DNA from 3 places in the Streptomyces sp. NPDC030799 genome. Region 2 is predicted to be linked to each of the others. Evidence: riboswitches for the same ligand, from Rfam matches in the RefSeq annotation. Region 2 holds a riboswitch; each other region holds the start of a gene.

Region 1 (5,028 bases), on a different contig from region 2:
TTAGGCTCCGGCTCCATGGACGTACTCATCCATCTCTTCGTCGGCCTGCACATCATCGGTATCGCCGCGCTGCTCGGCGGTTTCCTCACCCAGATGAAGGCGATGGGCCAGGGCACGGCCCGGTTCGTCCCCGGAATGCTGCACGGTGCGCTGACCATGCTGGTCACCGGCGTGGCCCTGGTCGGCCTCAACCAGGCCGACGACCACCACGTCAACACCATCAAGATCGGTGTCAAGCTGGCGCTGCTGATCGTGATCCTCGGGCTGGTCTATGTGAAGCGCGACGAGGAGAAGACCGACAAGGGCCTGTTCGGGCTGGTCGGCCTGCTGACCATGGCGAACATCTTCATTGCCGTGCTGTGGACCTGACGGTCAGCCGTCCCTGCCGCCGGCGCGGGCCGCGAGCACCGCACCGGCGGCGGCAGCGAGCCACCCCGCCACCGCCACCCACAGCAGCACCCGTCCCGGCCATCTGAGCCATGGGACGGCGAGGACGGTCGCGACGGTCAGCGTCGCCGCCGCCGTCATCCCCATCGGGAACACCGTCGCCCACCGCCGCACGTCGTAGCCGCGTCGGGGCCGCACCGCTTCGGCGGTCAGCAGCACGAGATACCAGGCCAGGTCCAGGACGAGCAGCGCGACCGTCACGGTGCGCAGCACACCGCGGTCGTCCTCGTCCCACAGATACAGGCCCGCATCCCCGGCGACGAGCAGTTTCGCCCCCGCCAGCGCGGAGATCGCCAGCGCTCCGCCGGCGATCCAGTGATCACCGGCCCCCTCCAGCACCTGCCGTGCGTCGAAGCGGGCCAGCGCGAGGCCGTAGAGCACCAGCCCCAGCCAGAACAGGCCCAGCGCAGCGTGCGCGAGCCATGCCGTGCGCTGGGCCGCGGCCAGCGTCGCGGCCAGTACGACGAGCCCCTGTGTGGCCACACAACACAGGAACACCGCTCCCGGCATGCGCCGCCTCCAGTGCCGGACGACCAGGACCAGCAGCACCGGCCACAGCAGGGCCGCGAGCGCCAGCAGCGCCTCGGCCGCGGCCTGCCGGCCCAGCTCCGACACCCGGGTACCGAGCACGGTGGTCGCGGCGACGGAGGTGAGCGCGCCGGGGCTCTCCGCCTCGGCCACCCAGCGCTGCCGCTCGCAGAGCAGCCGCAGGACGAAGTCGGCGGCCAGCGCCACCCAGGCGACGCCGGTCATCGCGAGCGTCACCCGGGAGAGCGCCTCGTGTCCGGTCACATGCAGCCCGACCGACAGGATGCCGGTCGCCATCACGGCGGCCCCGGCCGCGGGGGGCCGCTCCGCCCACCATGGACGCAGACCTGGGATGCCGGGCATGCGCCCGATGCTAGGGAGCCGCACGGTCCCTGCCCGGGAAGGGCACGCGCGCGTGGAGGGCGAAAACGCCGGTACGCGCGCGTGGGGCGAAGTCGGCCGGTTCGGTCAGCCCGGTCGGACCACGCTGTGGATGATCGACTCTCCGCCGTAGTAGATCGACTCCTCGCGGACGTACGCGCCCGGCTTCGGGGCGTGGATCATCATGCCGTTGCCCATGTAGAGGCCGACGTGGCTGATGTCGTCGTAGAAGAAGACCAGGTCGCCCGGCCGGGCGTCGGCCAGTGACACCGTGGTGCCCGCATGGACCTGGTCGTACGTGGTGCGCGGAAGGGTGACGCCGGCCGCCTTCCAGGCGGCCTGGGTAAGGCCCGAGCAGTCGTAGGAGTCCGGCCCGGTGGCGCCCCACACATACGGCTTGCCGATCTGTGCGCGGGCGAAGGCGATCGCCTTCTCGGCCTTCGTGCCGTCCGAACTGGGGGCCGTGGACCCGGTCGAGCCGGAGCCCGTCGAACCGGATCCGGACGACGAGGAGGAGGATGACGACGACGAGGACGGCGACGAAGCGGCTTGCTGCTGGGCTGCCTGCCGCTTCGCCAGCTCGGCCGCCTTGCGTGCCGCCTCCTGCTGCTTCTCCCGCTCGATGGCGGCCAGCCGCGCCTTCTCCTGGGCCGTCAGCTGTGACAGCAGCTTGCGCGCGGAGGCGAGTTTCTTCTGGACGGTCGCCTTGGCGGTCTGCAGGTCGTGCTGCGAGTCGGTCAGCGTCCGCAGGCTCTCCGCTGCCTCCCGCCGTTTCCTCATGGTCGCGGCCTGCTCGCCGATGTAGCCGTCGACCGCGCTCTTCTCCCGCGAGGTCAGCCGGTTCATCAGCTGGCTCTGGTCGAAGTAGTCCTGCGGGCTGTCCGCGAGCAGGAAGGTGGCCGTGTCGGGTGCGGCGGCGCCGGTGCGGTACTGGGCCGCGGCGAAGGAACCCAGCTCCTCCCGGGCCTTGTTGAGGCGTTCGGTACGCCGGGCGACGTCGTCGCGCAGGGCGTCGACGCGGCCCCGCTGCTTTCCTGTCCGCTCCTTGGCCGCGTTGTACTTCTCGGTCGCCGACTCCGCCTGGCGGTAGAGGTCGTCGACCTTCTTCTCGACCTCCTCCAGGCTCGGCTTGGCGTGATCGGTACCCGGGGTGGCCTCTGCGGTCTGCGAGAGCACGGCCATGGAGGTGAGGGCGGCGGTGGCGAGGGCGGGGGTGCGCAGGCCCGTCCCGATGGCCCCGCCGGGGCGCGTCTTGCGGTGCGACGCCAAGGGAGGCGACTCCTTCCAGTGAGCCGCCTACCGGGTTAGCTGTCGGGTTCGGGCGGCGGTTCGGAAGGGTTGCCCTACGGCCTCGTCCCGGGCGGGAGTCGGCCGATTCACCCCAGGATTCGGTGGGTCCCCGGCTCCGGGCGCCGTGCGGGCGCGCCGGACTCGGCGGAGGCCGCGCACGCGGCCTGACGGCAACCTAGCCAACCGGTGTGACTAGTGTGAAGGTTGGTGCGTGATATGTCCGATACATTTTCGTGATCCGGCGTCGGGATCACGTCCACGTCATCGGGTGATTCCGCAGCGTCAGGGCCGTGCCTCAGGATGTCCGCCGCTTCGCCGGTCGGCCATCTTGCCGGGACGGCGACCGGTTGTCGGTGGGGCGCCCTAGACTCGTAGAGCGATGAGCAGCCTCTTTGACGACAGCTTCCTGGCGGACCTCCAGCCCCCTCGCGGGCGCGAGGAGGAGCCCCCGCCGCCGCCCGAGGACGATCACGCTCCGGAGTCGATTCCGGACGATCTGTTCGGCGGGAAGTTCGACGTGCCGCCGGACCGGGACGCCTACTACCGCGACGGCGCCCCCCGCCCCGCGCTCGACGCGGCGGCCCTCCTGGAAGGGCTGAACGACAACCAGCGTGCCGCGGTCGTGCACGCCGGCTCGCCGCTGCTCATCGTCGCCGGCGCCGGCTCCGGCAAGACGCGTGTGCTCACCCACCGCATTGCCCACCTCCTCGCCGAGCGGCACGTGCACCCGGGCCAGATCCTCGCGATCACCTTCACCAACAAGGCCGCGGGCGAGATGAAGGAGCGCGTCGAGCAGCTCGTCGGCCCGCGCGCGCACGCGATGTGGGTGATGACCTTCCACAGCGCGTGCGTGCGCATCCTGCGCCGCGAGAGCAAGAAGCTCGGCTTCACGTCGTCGTTCTCGATCTACGACGCCGCGGACTCGAAGCGCCTGATGGCCCTGGTCTGCCGCGACCTGGACCTCGACCCCAAGCGCTTCCCGCCGAAGTCCTTCAGCGCCAAGATCAGCAACCTGAAGAACGAGCTGATCGACGAGGAGGACTTCGCCGCCCAGGCCACCGACGGCTTCGAGAAGACCCTCGCCCAGGCCTACGCCCTGTACCAGTCGCGGCTGCGCGAGGCGAACGCCCTCGACTTCGACGACCTGATCATGACGACGGTCAACCTGCTGCGTGCCTTCCCGGACGTGGCCGAGCACTACCGCCGCCGCTTCCGGCACGTCCTGGTCGACGAGTACCAGGACACCAACCACGCCCAGTACGCGCTCGTACGGGAGCTCGTCGGCACCGGGGAACACGATGAGGACACCCCGCCCGGCGAGTACGACCTCCCGCCCGCCGAACTGTGCGTGGTGGGTGACGCGGACCAGTCGATCTACGCCTTCCGGGGTGCGACGATCCGCAACATCCTCCAGTTCGAGGAGGACTATCCGGACGCGACGACGATCCTGCTGGAGCAGAACTACCGCTCCACCCAGACCATCCTGTCCGCCGCCAACGCGGTCATCGAGCGGAACGAGTCCCGCCGCCCGAAGAACCTGTGGACCAACGCCGGCCAGGGCGCGCGGATCACCGGATACGTCGCCGACACCGAGCACGACGAGGCGCAGTTCGTCGCCGAAGAGATAGACCGCCTGGTGGACGCGGGCGAGGCCAAGGCCGGCGACGTCGCCGTCTTCTACCGCACCAACGCCCAGTCCCGTGTCTTCGAAGAGATCTTCATCCGCGTCGGCCTGCCCTACAAGGTCGTCGGCGGGGTCCGCTTCTACGAGCGCAAGGAGGTCCGGGACGTCCTCGCCTATCTGCGGGTCCTCGCCAACCCCGAGGACTCGGTGCCGCTGCGCCGCATCCTCAACGTGCCCAAGCGGGGCATCGGCGATCGCGCGGAGGCGATGGTCGACGCCCTCGCCCAGCGCGAGAAGATCAGCTTCCCGCAGGCGCTGAAGCGTGTGGACGAGGCGTACGGCATGGCCGCGCGCTCCACCAACGCGGTCAAGCGGTTCAACACGCTGATGGAGGACCTGCGCACGATCGCCGAGTCCGGCGCCGGACCGGCCACCGTCCTGGAGGCGGTCCTGGAACGCACCGGCTACCTCGCCGAGTTGCAGGCCTCCACCGATCCGCAGGACGAGACCCGCATCGAGAACCTCCAGGAACTCGCGGCCGTGGCGCTGGAGTTCGAGCAGGAGCGCGGCGAGGGCGAGCCGGTGGGGCTGGCCGACTTCCTGGAGCAGGTCGCCCTGGTCGCCGACTCGGACCAGATCCCCGACGAGGAGGACGGCGACGGCGTCATCACCCTGATGACCCTGCACACCGCCAAGGGCCTGGAGTTCCCTGTCGTCTTCCTGACCGGCATGGAGGACGGCGTCTTCCCGCACATGCG
Region 2 (5,028 bases):
GCGAACTGTCCGGTGAGGCCTGGCTGTCCGCCGATGCGGAGGTGCTCGTGCCGGCGGCCGTGTCCTATGCGATCGACACCGGCAACCAGCACGGCATCCGCGCCCGCTGGATCGTGGAGGCCGCCAACATGCCCGTGCTGCCGGAGGCGGAGGAGCTGCTGGCGGCGCGCGGGGTGGCCGTGCTGCCGGACGTGGTGGTCAACTCCGCCACGAACGCCTGGTGGTGGTGGACCCTGTTCGGTGACATCGGGCCCGACGCCGACGAGGCCTTCGCGTACATCCGGCGCTCCATGCGCGCCCTGGTCGAGCTGATGCTGGACCGTGCGGACGCGGACGGTACGACCCCGCGTGCGGCCGCCCACGCCATGGTGACCGACCGGCTGCCGGTGATCGCGGACCGCTTCGGGTGGTACCGGTGACGGACCCCGCGATGCCTCGCCGTCACGGGGGCGTCAGGGCCGCGCACCTGTCTGCACCCGGCCGCCCGGCGCACGGGTGACCGAAAGGTCTGCCGCCCCGCACTCGAACGGCCGCGAGTGCGGGGCCCTTCCGTGCCGTCCTCGGCAACGGATTAGGGTGAGCGCGTGGCGAGAGTGCGGTTGAGCGTGGCCGAGCGGCGGGAGGAACTGCTGCAGGCTGCCATCGGGCAGATCGAGGCGCGGGGCGTGGCGGCGGTCAGGATCGCCGACGTGGCCGCGGTGCTCGGGGTGAGCAACGCCCTGGTGCTGTACCACTTCTCGACGAAGGAGAAGCTGGTCGCGGCCGCGTTCCGGTACGCGGCAGAGGACGATCTCGCGCATCTGCGCAAGCTCCTGGGGCGGCGGACGTCCGCGCTGCGCCGGCTGCGGGCCGCGGTGCGCTGGTATGCCCCGACCGGGCAGGCCAAGGGCTGGCGGCTGTGGATCGAGGGCTGGGCGGTGGCCCTGCGCGAGCCGGTGCTGCGCGAGGTCACCCGGGATCTCGACAAGCAGTGGAAGGCGGCGATCGCCGAGGTCATCGCCGAGGGCGTGGCGGCGGGCGAGTTCGCCTGCGCCGACCCGGCCGGTGCCGCGCTGCGGCTGACCGCGCTGCTGGACGGGCTGGCCGTGCAGCTGACCTCGTACCCCGGAGCGGTGCCGCGGACCCGCGCGCAGGAATGGACCGACGAGGCGCTGGCCCGTGAACTGGGCCTGGACCGGCAGGCGTTGACCGAACGGTAGGGGCTCTCGGCCGCATCGGGCCGGCTGCACGGTGCTGTGCGGGTGAGCCGCTGTGGTGCCCGAAGCCGGGGTTGGGCGGGCGCCGCCGACGAACACCGGCCGGCCGGACACCCACGTGCCCCGCACCGCGGGTACGGGCGGTGCGGGGCACGTGGGTGCCGGTCAGGCCACCGAGGTGATGCGCAGCTTGATGTCGTCGGGGGAAAGGGTGCCCTTCGCGGTGACATGGTCGCCGGAGGACTCGCCGCGCAGACGGCGGCCGATCCACGGGACCAGGTACTCGCGGGCCCACTGGACGTCGTCGCGGCGGATGTCCAGCGTGCCCCGGGGCGGCTGCGGCGGCCACGGCTGCTCCGGGTCGGCCGGGATCTCCAGGCCGAGGACCTGGCCGGCGCGCAGCGCCACGCGCGTGTGCCCCTCGGGCGAGAGGTGCAGCCGGTCACTGTCCCAGGCCCTGCGGTCCTGTACGGACTTCAGGGACCACAGGTCGAGCACGGGGCAGCCGTACCGGTCGGCGATGGCGCGGACGTGCCCGTTGTACGTGGCGATCTTGCCGCGCAGATGCTTCAGCACGGGGACGCCACGGGTGTCGAAGCCGGTCGTCACCATCACCGTGCCGACCGCCTCGGTCAGCCGGGCCACGGCGCGCTCGAAGCGCTCGGCCACCTCGTCCGGGTCGGTGCCGGGCCGGATGATGTCGTTGCCGCCCGCGCAGAAGGACACCAGGTCCGGGGCGAGTTCGACGGCCTGCGGGAGCTGGTCCTGCACGATCTGGTCGAGCAGCTTCCCGCGGACCGCGAGATTGGTGTATTTGAAGTCGCCCTCGGGCTGCCGGTCCGCGAGCAGTACCGCGAACCGGTCGGCCCAGCCGACGAATGCCCCGTCGGGGCCGGGGTCGCCGACGCCCTCGGTGAAGCTGTCCCCCACCGCCACGTACGACCCGATCACTGATGTGTTGTCACTCTTCGAATCGTCTGCCACGTCGGACCATGATTCACCTTTGGATGTGTCCTACGCGACCGTAGGCAGGGGTTGACGGCCGGTGAGATATGACACCCTTAAATGATTTGCCAACCCGGAACAGGGCGAACACGCCGAAGGACGGACAGCCTCAGACGACGGCGACGCCGTGCTCGCGGAGGTAGCCGACCGGGTCGATGTCGGAGCCGTAGTCGGGGGTGGTACGGATCTCGAAGTGCAGGTGCGGGCCGGTGACGTTGCCGGTGGCGCCCGACAGGCCGACCTGCCGGCCCTCGGTCACGGTCTGCCCGGGCGAGACGGAGAGCCGGGAGAGGTGGCCGTACTGCGCGTAGTGGCCGTCGTTCAGCCTGAGGACGACCTGGTTGCCGTACGCGCCGCCCCAGCCGGCGGAGACGACCGTCCCGGCGGCGACGGCCTTGACCGGGGTGCCGGTCGGTACGACGAAGTCGACGCCCGTGTGGTAGCCGCTGGACCACATGCTGCCGGCCACGTGGTAACCGGTGCCGATGGTGGCGCCCGTGACCGGGAGGGTGAAGCCGGTGGAGGTGGCCGGCGTCGTGGCGGCGCCGGAGGTCCTGGGCGCCGGGGCCGCCTGGGGCGTGGAGCGGTGCGAGCCGCCGGACGACCGGCTCGGGGCCGCGGGCTCGGTGCGGGTGGGTGCGGTCTGCCTGCGGGTGGGTGCGGCCTGCCTGCCGAGCGCGAGCTCCAGGCCGGGGTGGATCAGCGACGGGTCGTCGCCGACGGCCTGCCGGTTGTCGGCGTAGAGGCGGTGCCAGCCGCCCGCCACGTGCTGCTCGTCGGCGATCACCGAAAGGCAGTCGCCGGTCTTCACCGTGTAGGTACGGACGCCGGAATCCGGCTGCGCGGCGGCCTTGTGCACCGGGGCCCGAAGGGACTGCACGGCCTGCGCGGAGACGGACTGCGCGGTGCCGACGGCATGCGCCCCGGTGGTTCCGACGAGCGGGAGGGCCAGGGCGGCACCACCGGTTCCGGCGACGGCGATCGAGCGGGAAAGACGCGGGGTCTTGGGGCGTCGGTGCTTGCCCTTACCAGGCATGGCGCATTCCTCTCCGGCGCCTGCGAGGTGAGCTGTCGGGTTCGGGCTGGAGCTGCCCGGCCGTGCGCGCACGGTTTCACCCCGAGCCTGTCGCGGAGACCGGACAGGCAGTGGTACCTGATGGGTCCCCCGCTCCTGCCGAACACGGGTCAAGTGTGTGGGGCTCCGGGCGGCGGCAGGATTCGGCGTTCCGTCCGGATCGGTGGCGAACGTAAGCGGGTGGGACGCAGGGAAACAAGCAGTCGGATTCCGCCGTTCGCCTTTCAGAAGATCGGATTCGGGAATTCGCCGTCACCCTCCGTGCATTTCCACCCGTTACGGCCCTTCAAATTCCCTCTTCACCGAGGAAATTACGTGGACATGACGCGGCACGCACCGTCACGAATATGACGCTCCTCACGCGCACCCGACCATGAGTCCGCATTTCACTCCGAGTTTGAATGAAGGCACCAATTCGGGCAGAAGCATTAGATGCGGCGCAGGCGGATAACCGTTGCATCCAGGTCACCTTTGAGGCCGGCACGCAGCCCGTGGTGCAGCAGTACGGCACCGCGATGGACTTCGCCCGTTTCGCGACATTCGTACGACGCCGCCGGGTCGAGTCCGCGCAGGCGCAGCGCCGGCACGGGTTCGCCGTGGCTCTGCGCCTGGAGCCAGGCGAGGACCACCGTCTCCTCACCCAGGACGTACTGGACGGCGCTCAGTCCACCGGCCGGAGGTCGCAGCCGGTACAGGTCGCCCTGCTGGACGACCGGCCGGATCTCCTTGTAGAGATCGATCCACTGCCGGGCCTCGGCCAGTTCCTGATCGGTCCACTCGGTGAGGTCGCCGCCCACCCCGAGCACGCCCGCCATGGCGCTGACGAAACGGAACCGCAGGCCACTGACCCGACCGTTGAGCTGGGTGTTCGGGCTGTCCGTGACCCAGGCGGCCATGATCCGGGCCGGGTGGATCTGACTGAAGCCGTGCTGGATGGCGAGCCGGTCCAGCGGGTCGGTGTTGTCGGAGGTCCACACCTGGTCGGTGCGGCTCATGACGCCGAGGTCGATCCGGCCGCCACCCCCCGAGCAGGACTCGAAGGCGACGGAGGGGTGGGCCGCGCGCAGCCGGTCCAGCAGGGCGTACAGGGCGCGGACGTGGTCCACCCACAGGCGCTGCGGGTACGGCTCACCGGGCCAGCCGGCGTCGGTGAAGCAGCGGTTGAAGTCCCACTTCACATAGTCGACCGGCGCGCCGGAGAGCAGGGTGTGCAGCTGCTCCCACAGGTACTCCTGCACATCCTCACGGGCGAGGTTGAGGACGAGCTGGTTGCGCAGTTCCGTCCGCTTCCGTCCCGGTTGGTACTGCACCCAGTCCGGGTGCGCGCGGTACAGGTCGCTGTCCGGGTTGACCATTTCGGGCTCGACCCAGATGCCGAACTGCATGCCGAGGTCGTGCACCTGGTCGGCGAGGGGCTTCAGGCCGTGCGGGAAGCGGTCGGGGTTGGGCGTCCAGTCGCCGAGACCCGCGCGGTCGCTGGTGCGGGCGCCGAACCAGCCGTCGTCCACGACGAAGAGCTCCACGCCGATCCCGGCGGCCCGGCGGGCGAGCGCGAGCTGCTGCTCCTCGGAGATGTCGAAGTTCGTCGCCTCCCAGGAGTTGAACAGCACCGGCCGGTCCCGCTCGGCGTCCGGGATGACGTACGCGCGCTGGTAGGCGTGCCAGGCGCGGCTCGCGCCACCGAAGCCGCCGTCGCTCCACAGGCCCGCGAACACCGGGGTGGTGTACGACTCCCCCGGCTCCAGGAGCAGC
Region 3 (5,028 bases), on a different contig from region 2:
GAGAACGAGGAGACGGCCAAGTGACCGAGCTCGCCACCATGGACTTCCACCCCCAGCCGCAGCCCGGCGAGGCCCGGCCCTGGGCGTTCCCGGCGCCCGAGCGCACCGCGCTCGGCAACGGCCTGACCGTGCTGCGCTGCCACCGCCCCGGCCAGCAGGTCGTCGCCGTCGAGGTGCTGCTCGACGCACCCCTGGACGCCGAGCCGGCCGGCCTGGACGGCGTTGCCACGATCATGGCGCGGGCCTTCTCCGAGGGTACCGACAAGCACTCCGCCGAGGAGTTCGCCGCCGAGCTGGAGCGCGCGGGCGCCACGCTCGACGCGCACGCCGACCACCCCGGCGTCCGGCTCAGCCTGGAGGTCCCGGCCTCCCGCCTGGCCAAGGGCCTCGGCCTGATCGCCGACGCCCTGCGCGCGCCCGCCTTCGCCGAGAGCGAGGTGGAGCGGCTGGTCCGCAACCGCCTGGACGAGATCCCGCACGAGCTGGCCAACCCCTCCCGCCGGGCCGCCAAGGAACTCTCCAAGGAGCTGTTCCCGGCGACCTCGCGCATGTCGCGTCCGCGCCAGGGCACCGAGGAGACCGTCGAGAAGATCGACGCCGCCGCCGTACGCGCCTTCTACGACCGGTACGTACGCCCCGCCACGGCCACGGCCGTCGTGGTCGGCGACCTCACCGGGATCGACCTGGACGCGCTGCTCGGCGACACCCTGGGCGCCTGGACCGGCACCCCGGGCGAGCCGCGGCCCGTGCCCCCGGTGACCGCGGACGACACCGGCCGCGTGGTCATCGTGGACCGGCCCGGCGCCGTCCAGACGCAGCTGCTCATCGGCCGCGTCGGCCCCGACCGGCACGACCGCGTGTGGCCCGCCCAGGTGCTCGGCACCTACTGCCTCGGCGGCACCCTCACCTCCCGCCTGGACCGCGTCCTGCGCGAGGAGAAGGGCTACACCTACGGAGTGCGCGCCTTCGGGCAGGTCCTCAGGTCCGCACCGGACGGCACGGGCGCCTCCATGCTCGCCATCAGCGGCTCCGTGGACACCCCCAACACCGGTCCCGCGCTGGAGGACCTGTGGAAGGTGCTGCGGACCCTCGCGGCGGAGGGCCTGACCGACGCCGAGCGGGACGTGGCCGTGCAGAACCTCGTCGGGGTGGCGCCGCTGAAGTACGAGACCGCGGCGGCCGTGGCGAGCACGCTGGCCGACCAGGTCGAGCAGCACCTGCCCGACGACTTCCAGGCGACGCTGTATCAGCAGCTGGCCGCGACGGGCACGGTGGAGGCCACGGCGGCCGTCGTGAACGCCTTCCCGGTGGACCGCATGGTGACCGTCCTCGTCGGTGACGCCGCCCAGATCAAGGCGCCGGTCGAGGCACTCGGCATCGGCGATGTGACCGTGGTGGCGGCCGAGTAGCAACGGCACGCACGCGAGGGGCCCTGACGGTCGACACACCGTCAGGGCCCCTGCGGTTCCACTCCCTTCCCCAGATGCCCGATTTGAGGCGGAGGTTGCCTGTCTGCCCTGTGGGATGCGCTACAAAAGCCCGGATCCGTTTGAGGTTGGAAAGCAGGCTTCCGTAGCGTCGTCCGGGCTGTTCGTCAGGCAGTACGCCGCACCCGCGGCACCGGACAGCCATCGCCGAGTCCCCGTACGGCGCGAGCCAGGGGAGCCGGGGACCCACCGTCCCTGGGGTGAATCGGGCGCCCGCGCGACAGCGAGGGGGCCTGTAGGAGACCTTCCTGCTCCGAACCCGTCAGCTAACCCGGTAGGCGAGAGGGAAGGAAAGGACCAGCCACTTCATGGCGTTCATGTGCGCCACCGGGAAGCATCGCAAGCCCGGCCGGGTCAAGCGCACCACCGCTCAGGCGGCCGGCATCGCGGCCCTCACCACCACCGGCGTCATCGGCACCCTCGCGGCGTCTCCGGCGACGGCCGCCGAGAACACCGCCGAGCAGACCGGCCTCACCCCGGTGATCAGCGTCGGCGACGACATCGCCGAGCAGATCGACGCGCAGGCCGCCGCCCAGCAGCAGGCCGCCGAACAGAAGGCGGCCGAGGAGGCCGCGGCCAAGCGGGCCCAGGAGATCCGCCAGGCCAGGGCCCGCGCCGCCCGCGAGGCCGAGCGCGAGCGGCTGAACGCCTTCGTCGCCCCGATCGCACACTCCTACGTGTCGACGGCCTACAAGGCCAGCAGCTCGCTGTGGTCCTCCGGTTCGCACACCGGTATCGACTTCCACGCGGCCAGCGGCACGCCCGTCCACGCCGTCGGCATGGGCACCGTCGTCTCCACCGGCTGGGGCGGCGCGTACGGCAACGAGATCGTGATCCGCATGGCCGACGGCATGTACACCCAGTACGGCCATCTGTCGTCGATCGGCGTCACGGTGGGCCAGCAGGTCACCCCGGGCCTGCAGATCGGCCTGTCCGGCGCGACCGGCAACGTCACCGGTCCGCACCTCCACTTCGAGGCCCGTACGACTCCCGACTACGGCTCGGACGTCGACCCGGTCGCCTACCTCCGCAAGCACGGCGTGGACGTCTGACGCCCCTGCCGCTCCCCGGAAGCCCCGCCCGCACCGGCCGGGGCTTCCGCCGTTTTCCGGCGCGTCCACCGGATCCGCTGGCCAAAAAAATATCCATGGATTCCGGCCCGCCGTCGGAATGTCCGACGCATTGGAATAGAGTCACGGAACACGCGTCCATCGTCGACGTTTCACGGGGATTAAGACGGAGGTCGGTCATGCGTATTCCGGCGCACTCGGTGTGCACGGCGATCCGGGACGACATCGTGGCCGGTGTCCATGAGCGCGGCGGCCGCCTCACCGAGGAAGTCCTGGCCCGCCGCTACGGCGTCTCGCGCGTCCCCGTCCGCGAGGCGCTGCGCACCCTGGAGGCCGAGGGATTCGTGGTGACCCGCCGGCACGCCGGCGCGTGCGTGGCCGAGCCGACCGAGCAGGAGGCGGCCGACCTGCTGGAGATGCGCATGCTCCTGGAGCCGCTCGGAGCCGCCCGGGCCGCCCAGCGCCGCACGGAGGCCCACCTGAAGGTGCTGCGCGGCCTGGTCAGGATCGGTCAGGAGCGGGCCAGGAGGGGCCACAGCGACGATCTGCGCTCACTGGGCGGCTGGTTCCACGAGACGCTCGCCCAGGCCTGTGGCAGTCCCTCGCTGAGCGCGATGCTCACCCAGCTGCGGCACAAGATCGCCTGGATGTACGCGGTGGAGGCGCCGCCGAGCCCGGTGGAGTCCTGGGCGGAACACGGCGCCATCGTCGACGCGGTGGCGCGCGGCGACGGCGAGCGCGCGCGGGCGGTCACGGCGCTGCACACCGAGCGCGCGACGGCCGCGCACCGGCTCCGTTTTTCCGGGTCCGCCGAGCGCGTGAGGACTTCGCAACACGCCGTAAACATGCCGAGCCTTCGGCATTAACACGGGCACCGTATACAAAGAAGGGGCTATTCGGTGGGCATGATTTCCGCTGCCCTTTTCTCCGGCGCCCTGAATTCTTGTTCCGGAAAACGCGGAAGCCGCGCCACCCGGAATGGGCGGCGCGGCTCCCCCGCCTTGCTCAGACGGTCTCGGGCAGCTCTTCCAGCCCCTCGGAGACCAGCTTGGCCAGACGGTCCAGGGCGACGTCCGCGCCCTCGGCGTCGGAGGCGAGGACGATCTCCTCGCCGCCCTGGGCGCCCAGGCCCAGGACAGCCAGCATGGAGGCCGCGTTGACGGGGTTGCCGTCAGCCTTGGCGATCGTCACCGGGACGCCTGCGGCCGTGGCGGCTCGGACGAAGATGGAGGCGGGGCGGGCGTGGAGGCCCTCGGCCCAGCCGACGTTGACGCGGCGCTCAGCCATGTGTTGCTGCCCTTCAGTCTTCAGGGTTGTCTAGACCAGTTTCCCATATCGTGAAGCATGCCCGGAGCGGACCTTCGTCCTGCCCCGGCGGGTCGTCGGACCGCGGCCTCGGTCCGACTCGTCGTCCTCCACAGACTGCCCCGCGCCGTTGTCGTACGCGAGCCGTACTCTGGGGCCCATGCAGACCTCGGCGGACCGGCAGGACCGGCACCAGTACCCCGCCCACTGGGAGGCGGACGTGGTGCTGCGCGACGGGGGTACCGCGCGCATCCGGCCCATCACCATTGATGACGCCGACCGCCTGGTCAGCTTCTACGAGCAGGTCTCGGACGAGTCGAAGTACTACCGCTTCTTCGCGCCGTACCCCAGGCTCTCCGCCAAGGACGTCCACCGCTTCACGCACCACGACTTTGTGGACCGGGTGGGACTCGCGGCCACCATCGGCGGCGAGTTCATCGCCACCGTACGCTACGACCGCATCGGCACCGACGGCCTGCCCGCCTCCGCGCCCGCCGACGAGGCCGAGGTCGCCTTCCTCGTGCAGGACGCCCACCAGGGCCGCGGGGTCGCCTCCGCCCTGCTGGAGCACATCGCCGCCGTCGCCCGCGAGCGCGGCATCCGCCGCTTCGCCGCCGAGGTACTGCCCGCCAACAACAAGATGATCAAGGTGTTCACGGACGCCGGCTACACCCAGAAGCGCAGCTTCGAGGACGGCGTCGTACGCCTGGAGTTCGATCTCGAACCCACCGACCGCTCCCTCGCCGTGCAGCGCGCGCGGGAGCAGCGCGCCGAGGCCCGCTCGGTACGGCGGCTGCTCGCGCCCGGTTCCGTGGCGGTCGTCGGCGTCGGCCGCGCCCCCGGCGGAGTCGGCCGCAGCGTCCTCGGCAACATCCGGGACGCCGGCTACGGAGGCCGGCTGCACGCCGTGAACAAGGCCTTCCCGGCGCACATCGAGGAGGTCGACGGGGTGCCGGCGCACCGGTCCGTGCGGGACATCGACGGCCCGGTGGACCTCGCCGTCGTCGCCGTACCGGCCGAGCAGGTGCCCGCGGTGGTCGCCGAATGCGGAGAACACGGGGTGCAGGGACTCGTCGTGCTCTCCGCCGGGTACGCCGAGAGCGGGCCCGAGGGACGCGAGCGGCAGCGGGCGCTCGTGCGGCAGGCACGCGCGTACGGCATGCGGA

Evidence for each region. Region 2 has a riboswitch for cyclic di-AMP ahead of ACZ41I_RS11040 (M23 family metallopeptidase). Riboswitches for the same ligand answer to the same signal wherever they lie in the genome.
Region 1: another riboswitch for cyclic di-AMP. It lies ahead of ACZ41I_RS19155 (C40 family peptidase); the one in region 2 lies ahead of ACZ41I_RS11040 (M23 family metallopeptidase).
Region 3: another riboswitch for cyclic di-AMP. It lies ahead of ACZ41I_RS31620 (M23 family metallopeptidase); the one in region 2 lies ahead of ACZ41I_RS11040 (M23 family metallopeptidase).

Annotation. Positions count from the first base shown of each region.
Region 1 is NZ_JBVIDS010000007.1:135,933-140,960, reverse strand. It holds gene ACZ41I_RS19165 (hypothetical protein) at 16-369, shown strand; gene ACZ41I_RS19160 (tellurite resistance/C4-dicarboxylate transporter family protein) at 373-1,338, opposite strand; gene ACZ41I_RS19155 (C40 family peptidase) at 1,444-2,625, opposite strand; cyclic di-AMP (ydaO/yuaA leader) riboswitch at 2,634-2,803, opposite strand; gene pcrA (DNA helicase PcrA) at 3,026-5,028, shown strand, end outside.
Region 2 is NZ_JBVIDS010000004.1:14,186-19,213, forward strand. It holds gene ACZ41I_RS11025 (glutamate dehydrogenase) at 1-419, shown strand, start outside; gene ACZ41I_RS11030 (TetR/AcrR family transcriptional regulator) at 585-1,199, shown strand; gene ACZ41I_RS11035 (SGNH/GDSL hydrolase family protein) at 1,362-2,147, opposite strand; gene ACZ41I_RS11040 (M23 family metallopeptidase) at 2,311-3,237, opposite strand; cyclic di-AMP (ydaO/yuaA leader) riboswitch at 3,242-3,397, opposite strand; gene ACZ41I_RS11045 (alpha-galactosidase) at 3,705-5,028, opposite strand, start outside.
Region 3 is NZ_JBVIDS010000014.1:157,621-162,648, reverse strand. It holds gene ACZ41I_RS31630 (M16 family metallopeptidase) at 1-24, shown strand, start outside; gene ACZ41I_RS31625 (M16 family metallopeptidase) at 21-1,409, shown strand; cyclic di-AMP (ydaO/yuaA leader) riboswitch at 1,623-1,783, shown strand; gene ACZ41I_RS31620 (M23 family metallopeptidase) at 1,796-2,539, shown strand; gene ACZ41I_RS31615 (GntR family transcriptional regulator) at 2,737-3,423, shown strand; gene ACZ41I_RS31610 (HPr family phosphocarrier protein) at 3,563-3,844, opposite strand; gene ACZ41I_RS31605 (bifunctional acetate--CoA ligase family protein/GNAT family N-acetyltransferase) at 4,023-5,028, shown strand, end outside.